Regions from separate parts of the Mesorhizobium sp. M4B.F.Ca.ET.214.01.1.1 genome, predicted to be linked through region 2. Evidence: predicted binding sites of a transcription regulator. Region 2 holds the regulator's gene; each other region holds the start of a gene.
What was found. Region 2 encodes PhoB, which activates phosphate uptake and scavenging genes when phosphate is short. Its sites were predicted from a motif close to TGTCATNNANCTGTCAT; they were not measured.
Positions count from the first base shown of each region.

Region 1: the regulator PhoB is predicted to act here: its motif matches at 814-830, upstream of EN857_RS17270 (alkaline phosphatase).
Region 3: the regulator PhoB is predicted to act here: its motif matches at 948-964, upstream of EN857_RS04840 (LTA synthase family protein).
Region 4: the regulator PhoB is predicted to act here: its motif matches at 1,301-1,317, upstream of EN857_RS25535 (RNA degradosome polyphosphate kinase).

Region 1 covers NZ_SRUX01000008.1:113,581-115,781, reverse strand. The annotation lists gene EN857_RS17275 (MFS transporter) at 1-645, shown strand, start outside; gene EN857_RS17270 (alkaline phosphatase) at 903-2,201, shown strand, end outside.
Region 2 covers NZ_SRUX01000018.1:139,316-141,516, reverse strand. The annotation lists gene EN857_RS29065 (ROK family protein) at 1-836, shown strand, start outside; gene phoB (phosphate regulon transcriptional regulator PhoB) at 840-1,529, opposite strand; gene phoU (phosphate signaling complex protein PhoU) at 1,549-2,201, opposite strand, start outside.
Region 3 covers NZ_SRUX01000002.1:318,300-320,500, forward strand. The annotation lists gene fabD (ACP S-malonyltransferase) at 1-747, opposite strand, end outside; gene EN857_RS04840 (LTA synthase family protein) at 1,017-2,201, shown strand, end outside.
Region 4 covers NZ_SRUX01000014.1:153,433-155,633, forward strand. The annotation lists gene EN857_RS25535 (RNA degradosome polyphosphate kinase) at 1-1,179, opposite strand, end outside; gene EN857_RS25540 (zinc-finger domain-containing protein) at 1,395-1,640, shown strand; gene EN857_RS25545 (FAD-dependent monooxygenase) at 1,660-2,201, shown strand, end outside.

The DNA.
Region 1 (2,201 bases), on a different contig from region 2:
TCGCCGGCCTCGCAGGGCAATTTCCTGGCGCATACGCTCGGCACGTTGCGCCGCGCCGCCGGCACGCGGGTGTTCTGGTACCTGTTCGCCACCTTCTTCGTCTGCGGCTTCACCACCAACGGGCTGGTCGGCACGCATCTCATCGCCTTCTGCGGCGACATGGGCATCGGCGAGGTGCAGGCGGCCGGCCTGTTGTCGATGATGGGCATCTTCGACCTGATCGGCACGACGCTGTCCGGCTGGCTCACCGACCGTTTCGACCCGCGCAAGCTGCTCGGCGTCTACTATGCCGTCCGCGGCCTGTCGCTGATCTACTTGCCCTATTCCGGCTTCTCGGCGGTCAGCCTGATCATCTTTGCCGTGCTCTACGGGCTCGACTGGATCGCCACCGTGCCGCCGACCCTGAGGCTCGCCAACGAGGCCTTCGGCGACCGCAGCGGCCCGATCGTCTTCGGCTGGATCGTCGCCGGCCACCAGGTGGGTGCTGCGGCCGCCGCCGCCTTCGGCGGTACGATGCGCGAGCTGCAGGGCAATTACGAGCTGGCCTTCATGATCGCCGGCATGACAGCAATCGCGGCGGCCTGTATCTCGCTCTTGATCAACACGAGCAGGCCGGCGTTCGAGCCGGAGCCGCAGGCGGCGTAGGGCGCGACTTTTCCTTCTCCCTTGTGGGAGAAGGTGTCGGCGAAGGCGACGGATGAGGGGTGCTCCAGGGAACGCCACCGTCTCACTCAGTCGCGCACCCCTCATCCGTTTCGGCGCTGCGCGCCGATCCACCTTCTCCCACAAGGGAAGAAGGGAAGGCCTGTTCATTGTTATCAAAACTTCATGGTTCCGAGATGCGCCTGAAACATTGAGGCGGGAGCTTGGGGGCGACGTTAAACGCCATCCAGGAGACAGCCATGAACAAGATCTCGATGACCCGCCGCGCCTTCGTCACCTCGGCGAGCGCATTCGGCCTGGTCGGCGCCTCGGGCCTCGCGCTGCCCTATTATTCGCGCGCCAGCCAGCGGCCTGCCTTCACCCATGGCGTCCAGTCCGGCGACGTCGACGCCTCAAGCGGCATGGTGTGGACGCGCACGGACCGTCCGGCGCGCGTGATGTTCGAAGTGTCGTCGACGGAGAGCTTCGCCAACGCCACCAGGCTCGCGCCGCTCGATACGTCGCCGGCCAGCGACTACACGGTGAAGCGGCTGCTCACCGATCTCGCCGCCGACCAGGACATCTTCTATCGCATGACCGCGGCCGACCTCGCCGACATCAACGCCGTTTCCGAGCCGATCGTCGGCCGCTTCCGCACCGCGCCGGCCTCCAAGCGCGACATCCGCTTCGCCTGGTCGGGCGATACCGCCGGCCAGGGCTGGGGCATCGACGAGACCGGCATGAAGACCTACGCCACCATCGGCAAGCACACGCCGGATTTCTTCCTGCATTCCGGCGACACGATCTATGCCGATGGCGTGATGAAGGACGAGGTCGACCTGCCCGGCGGCGGCAAGTGGAAGAACGCCGTGCTGATCGACGAGAAGCGCAAGGTGGCGCAGACGCTCGACGAATATCGGGCGCAGTGGAAATACAACATGATGGACAGGAATGTGCTCGCCCTCTCCGCCATCTGCCCGACCTTCTACCAGTGGGACGACCACGAGGTGGTCAACAACTGGTCGGATTCCAAGGATCTCGGCAGCGACGACCGCTACTCGGAGAAATCCATCCATGTGCTGGCGGCACGCGCGGCGCGCGCCTTCCACGAGATGACGACGATCCGCTACGAGCCGGCCGAGCCCGGCCGCGTCTATCGCAAAATAGCCTATGGGCCGCTGCTCGACGTGTTCTTCCTCGACATGCGCTCCTATCGCGGCCCGAACGGCCCGGACATGCAGGACACGATGACGCCGGAATCGCGCATGCTGGGCGAGCAGCAGACCAAATGGCTGAAGCGGGAACTCGCGAATTCCAGGGCGACCTGGAAGATCATTGCCGCCGACATGCCGCTTGGGCTGGTGGTGTGGAACGACGGCACCAAGAAGGTGGGCGGCGAGGCCGTCAGCAATGGCGACAACGGCCTGCCCAGGGGACGCGAGCTCGAGATCGCCGACCTGCTGCGCTACATCAAGAACGCCGGCATCAGCAACACGGTGTGGCTGACCGCCGACGTCCACTACACGGCCGCGCATTACTACAATCCCGAAAAGGCGCAG
Region 2 (2,201 bases):
TCGAGGATCCCGACCTCGACGTCCGCGGCGTCGCCCGCATCGCCATGGGCATCCAGGGCATCACCGACACCCATGCCCGCGCCATGTTGTGGTCGCCGATCACGCCGCAGACCGACATCGCCTTCGCCGACATTCTGGAAGCCGAATTTGGCGTTCCGGCCACGATGGAGAATGACTGCAACATGATGGCGGTGGCCTTGCAGTGGCGCGATCCCGAGCGGTACCGCGACGACTTCATTGCCATCCTGCTCTCGCACGGCATCGGCATGGGGCTGGTGCTGAAGGGAGAGCTGTTCACCGGCACCCATTCCTCCGGCGGCGAATTCGGCCACATGATCCACCGGCCGGGCGGCGCGCTCTGCCGCTGCGGCCGGCGCGGCTGCGTCGAGGCCTATGCCGGCAACTATGCGATCTGGCGCAATGCCAAGCAGATGGGCGAGGACGCCGAGCCGGTCGATGTCAGCGACGCCGACATGCGCTCGCTCGCCGCCAGGGCGCGCGCCGGCGACGGCCCGGAGCGCCAGGCCTACCGCAAGGCCGGCGAGGCGCTCGGCTTCGGCCTCGGCAGCCTGTTCGCGCTGATCGATCCAGCTCCCGTCGCCATGGTCGGCGTCAGCGCCGCCGCCTTCGATCTGATCGAGCCGGCGCTGCGCGAGGCGATCGCCCAGACCGCCGGCGGCCAGCATTCGAAGTCGATCTCCTTCGACACCGAGCCGAACGAATTGCCGCTCATCCGCGAAGGCTGCGCCATGCGCGCACTGACCTTCGTCGACCAGGAGATTTTCGCGCCGGGCGTGCAGGTGAAAGGCGGCGCCACCGGGAAGAACGTGGCCTGAGCGTCAATCTTCCCTGATCGCGTAGCCCGCGCCCCGGATGGTGCGGATGACGTCAGGCATGCGGCCATTGTTGACCGCCTTGCGCAGGCGGCCGACATGCACGTCGACCGTGCGCTCGTCGATGTAGATCGTCTCGCCCCAGACATTGTCGAGCAGCTGGCTGCGCGAGAACACCCGGCCGGGATGCCGCATCATGAATTCGAGCAGGCGGAACTCGGTCGGTCCGAGCCGGATTTCGCTCTTCTTGCGGTACACCCGGTGCGACTCGCGATCGAGCACGATGTCGCCGACCTTCAGCATGCTGGACAGGACTTCCGGCTTGGCGCGGCGCAGCAGCGCCTTGACGCGCGCCATGAACTCCGGCGTCGAGAACGGCTTGACCAGATAGTCGTCGGCGCCGGTGGAGAGGCCGCGCACCCGGTCGCTTTCCTCGCCGCGCGCCGTCAGCATGATGATCGGCAGCCGCTCGGTCTCCGGCCGCATCCTGAGGCGCCGGCAGAGCTCGATGCCGGAAACCGCCGGCACCATCCAGTCGAGCACCAGGAGGTCGGGCACGTTTTCCTGCAGCCGGATTTCGGCCTCGTCGCCGCGTGTCACCACCTCGACCTGGTAGCCTTCCGATTCAAGATTGTAGCGGAGCAGCACCCCCAGCGGCTCCTCGTCCTCCACCACCATGATGCGTGGCGCGATCATCGGCCCGTCACCCTTCTTCTCAGGCCGGCGCCGACATCGCCGTCTCGTCCAGCTTCGGACGATTGGCGGGCAGTTGCTGGCCGGTCAGCACGTAGTAGGCGTTCTCGGCGATGTTGGTGACATGGTCGCCGATGCGCTCCAGATTCTTGGCGCAGAACAACAGATGCGTGCAAGCGGTGATGTTGCGCGGATCTTCCATCATGTAGGTCAAAAGTTCGCGGAACACCGAGGTGTATTTAACGTCGATGCGCTCGTCGTCGTTGCGGAGCTTGGCAAGCGCCGCGGCATCAGCGGCGGCATATTCCTCGATGACCCCCTGCACCTGGATCAGCACCAGCTGCGCCATGCCGTCGATGGAATGCGAAAGGTCGCGCGGCGTGACGCTGAGACCGACGGTGCCGACGCGCTTGGCGATGTTCTTGGCGAGGTCGCCGATGCGTTCGAGGTCGCCCGCCATGCGGATCGAGCCGACCACGGCGCGCAGATCGTTGGCCATCGGCTGCCGCTTGGCGATCAGTGTGATGGCGCGGTCGTCGAGTTCGCGCTGGCGCGCGTCCATGATGGCGTCGTCGGACACCACGCGCTGCGCCAGGGCGTTGTCGGAATTGAGCAGCGCCCGCGTCGAGCCGGCGACCATCGAGCGGGCGAGATCGCCCATGTCGGAGATCAGCT
Region 3 (2,201 bases), on a different contig from region 2:
AAGGCGCCGGGCGATCTCGTCGGGATCGCTGGTCGGGGTGACCGTGACGTTGGAGACGACGGGAACCACCGGCGAATTCTTTGCCACGCCGGCCAGCGCCTCGCGCATGATTTCGGCGGCAGGCTGCATCAGCGCCGAGTGGAAGGGGGCGGAGACCTGCAGCATCAGCGCCCGCTTGGCGCCCTTTTCCGTGCACAGCTTTGCCGCCAGCTCGACCGCCGGCTTGGCGCCGGAGATCACCAGCTGGCCGCCGCCATTGTCATTGGCAACCTGGCAGATGGAGCCTTTTGCAGCCTCGGCGCAGGCTGCCTCGACATCGGCCTGCTCGAGCCCGATGATTGCCGCCATGGCGCCCTCGCCCGCCGGCACCGCCGCCTGCATGGCATTGCCGCGCACGCGCAGCAGGCGCGCGGCGTCCGCCACCGAAACGAAGCCGGCGGCGGCAAGCGCCGAATATTCGCCCAGCGAATGCCCCGCCACGTAAGCGACCTTGTCCTTCAGCGAAAAGCCGCGCGCTTCCAGCGCGCGGATCGCCGCCAGCGACACTGCCATCAGCGCCGGCTGGGCGTTGGCGGTCAGCGTCAGCGTCTCTTCCGGCCCTTCCCAGATCAGCTTCGACAGTTTCTCGCCGAGAGCGTCGTCCACTTCCTCGAACACTCTGCGCGCCTCGGGAAAGGCGTCCGCCAGGTCCTTGCCCATGCCGACGGCCTGGCTGCCCTGTCCCGGAAAGGTGAATGCGACGGCCATATCGAGGCTCTCCAATGGCTGATTTTACCTGCCTGTGGCGCAAGGCGGACGGGCAAGTCAAGCCCGCGCCACCCTGTCCGGGCGCGAAATCACCACCCGAGTGCCTGTTCCAAAAGGCTTTTTGGCGATCACTGATGATGAAAACCGCTCACGATTCGTTTGCTGGCTCTTCTTATTTTCGCCACAGGCGCTAGCTTTGCGTGACAGTTCAATGACAATTCAATGACGCCGATCGGATTGGCGCGCAGCGTGGGCCGGGGAATATCGAAGTGGCACGGATCAGGAAAGGCGCCGGGAAGGTGGCGCCGCAGTTCTTGGAAGACGATCCATCCACCGGCTATCTGCCGGGGCGGAGATGGCCGATCGTCCGCTACGGCCTCGTTACCCTGCTCGCCTCCGCCATACTGGTGTTCGCCATCGAATGGATCGTGCGCGGCGATTTTTCCGGCACCGTCGCCTTCTTCCTGCAGCCCTTCAAGCCGGGCTGGACCACCATCATCGTCTTCGCGCTGGTGCTGATCGGGCTGGACGCCGTGCTCGGCCGCAGCCACCAGAGCCTGATGATCGTGGCGCCGCTGACCCTTGCGCTGGCCTTTGTCGGCCACCAGAAGTCGCACTATCTCGGCGATCCGCTCTACCCGACCGATTTCCTCTACTCCCGCCAGATCATGGCGCTGATGCCGCTTCTGGTGCGCGAGCGGCCGCTGACCGCCGTCGCCATCGCCATCGCCATCGTGGCCGGCCTGTCGCTGCTCGTCTATGGCTGGCGCCTGTGGCGCCGCAAGGTGCCGATCCTCAGCCGCAAGGGTCGGCTGGCGCGGCTGACGCTGACGGTGCCGCTGCTTGCCTTCTTCGTGTCGATCATGGACTACGCCACCTTCTCGTGGACCCGCGACCGGCTGCAGATCATCCCGATCATGTGGGACCAGAAGGAGAACTACGCCTCCAACGGCTTTGCGCTTGCTTTCGCGCTCAACGTGCCGATGGCCCATGTCTCGGCGCCGGCCGGCTATTCCGACAAGGCGATCGCGGCGATCGCGAGACCTGACGTGACGGCCTCGGTGCCGGACGAGAAGCCCGACATCATCATCGTCATGAGCGAATCCTTCTGGGATCCGACCAAGCTGCCCGGCGTCACCATAACGCCGGACCCGATCCCCAATGTGCGGGCGCTGCGCTCCGGCTATATGTTCTCGCCGGAATTCGGCGGCATGACCGCCAATATCGAATTCGAGGCGCTGACCGGCTTCTCCAATGCCTTCCTGCCGGCCGGCTCCATCCCCTACCAGCAGTATGTGCGCACGCCGACGCCGTCGCTGGCGACCTTCCTGAAGAGCGAGGGCTACAGGGCGCGCGCCATCCACCCCGGCACCAACTGGTTCTGGAACCGCGGCGCCGTCTATGCCGATTTCGGCTTCAGCGACTTCCGCTCGGAGGAGACGCTGCCGCCGATG
Region 4 (2,201 bases), on a different contig from region 2:
GTCGTTGGAGGTGCGGTAGAGCGTCTGCTTGATCGCCACCACTTCCGGGTCGGCCATCGCCTGGCGAAGGAACTGCACCACCACGTCGAAGGATTCGTAGGGGTGGTGGACGACGATGTCCTTCTCGCGGATGGCGGCGAAGCAGTCGCCGCCATGCTCGCGGATGCGCTCGGGAAAGCGCGGATTGTAGGGCGTGAACTTCAAATCGTCGCGCGCGACGGCGACGATCTCGGAGATCTGGCTCAGCGCCAGCGGACCGGTCAAGACGCTGATGCGGCTCGACGAAACGCCGAGCTCGCCGGCGACGAAGTCGCGCAGCGCGGGTGGCATCGACATGTCGAACTCGATGCGGATGACCGAACCGCGGCGACGCCGCTTCAGCGCCGTCTCGAACAGGCGCACCAGATCCTCGGACTCTTCCTCGACCTCGATATCGCTGTCGCGGATGAGGCGGAAGGTGCCGGAGCCCTTGACCTCGTAGCCCGGGAAGAGCTTGCCGATATAGAGGCCGACCGCTTCCTCGAGCGGGATGAAGCGGACATGGTTCTTGCGGTCGGGCAGGCGGATGAAGCGCTTCAGGGCCACCGGCAGGCGCAGCAGCGCGCTCATCTCCTCGCCGTTCTTGCGGTGGCGCAATTGCAGCGCCATCGAAAAGCCGAGATTGGGGATGAACGGGAACGGGTGCGCCGGGTCGATCGACAGCGGGGTCAGCACCGGGAACACCTGATCCTGGAAATGTTCTTCCAGCCAGGCCCTCTCGTCCTTGGTCAGCGCGTCGCGAGTGATGCTCTCGATGCCTTCCTTGTTGAGCAGCTGCATCAGCGCCGACAGGCTTTTCTGCTGGTCCTCCTGCAGGCGCTCGACCTCGCGCAGCAATTGTTCGAGCTGCTGCTCCGGCGTGCGGCCGTCCGGGCTCTTGAGGGCGATGCCCTCGCGCACCTGGCCGGCGAGGCCGGCGACGCGGACCATGAAGAACTCGTCGAGATTGGCGGCCGAGATCGACAGAAAGCGGACCCGTTCGAGCAGCGGATGGTTCGCATTCAGCGATTCTTCCAGCACGCGGCGGTTGAACTGCAGCCAGGAGAACTCGCGATTGACGAAACGGTCTGGATTGCCGGCTTCCGGGCTTGCCGCCTCGATGGTGATGAATTCGCTTTGCACCGGCTTCAGTTCGTTCATGATTCCTGCTCTTGCCCCTGCCCCGGTTTCCTTGAACATCCTTTCGGAGCCAGGCATTACGCCTGGCTGCAAAAATGCTCCAGCCGGTTAACCGGCTCAACTTATCCTCTGACAGGGTTTTGCGACAGTTTCATTTCATCGATCTTGCAAAGAGGCCGGTTATGATCCAGATGCAAACTGGCCGAAAGCAGGCCGAGACCAAATTGGAGACGACGATGGCAGGCGGTTCCATTCCCCATTTCCAGAACGATGCGGGCCATCCGGCGATCGACATCGGCGTCAGAGAATTCATGTGCACGGGCGCCAACCCGCCTTTCGACCATCCGCATGTCTTCCTCGACATGGGCGACGACAACGAGAAGGTCTGCCCCTATTGCTCGACGCTCTACCGTTATTCGTCGAAGCTGAAGGCGACGGAAACGGTGCCGCCGGGCTGCCTCTATATCGACCAGGCCGCCTGACTCTTTCGCGACAGATCTGATGGACGACGCGCGCTCCCGGCAAGTCGTCATCGCCGGAGCGGGTATCGCCGGGTTAACCGCGGCCATTGCGTTCGCCGAACGCGGCCATCGCGTGCAGATTTTCGAACAGGCGCCGCGACTCGAAGCGGCCGGCGCCGGCATCCAACTTTCCCCCAACGCGACGCGCATCCTCAGGCAGGTCGGCGTGCTCGATCGGTTGCTTCCGCATGCCGTTCGGCCGGAGGCGGTGGTGCTGAAGGACGCCGCGACGCTCAGTGAACTGGCGCGGGTGCCGCTGGGGCAAGCCGGCGAGAGCCGTTGGGGTGCGCCCTATCTCGTCGCCCACCGTGCCGACGTACAGGCGGCGCTGACAGCGCAGGCCGCGGAGTGCCGCGACATCGAACTCGTCACCGGCGCACGAGTAACAGGCCTTGCCACCGGGCCGCAAGGCGTTGCGGTGACGGTCGAAGCGGACGGGCGCAGGATCGAGGCCAGCGGCCAATTGCTGGTCGGCGCCGACGGCGTCTGGTCGTCGCTTCGCGAAAAGCTCGCCGTCATGGA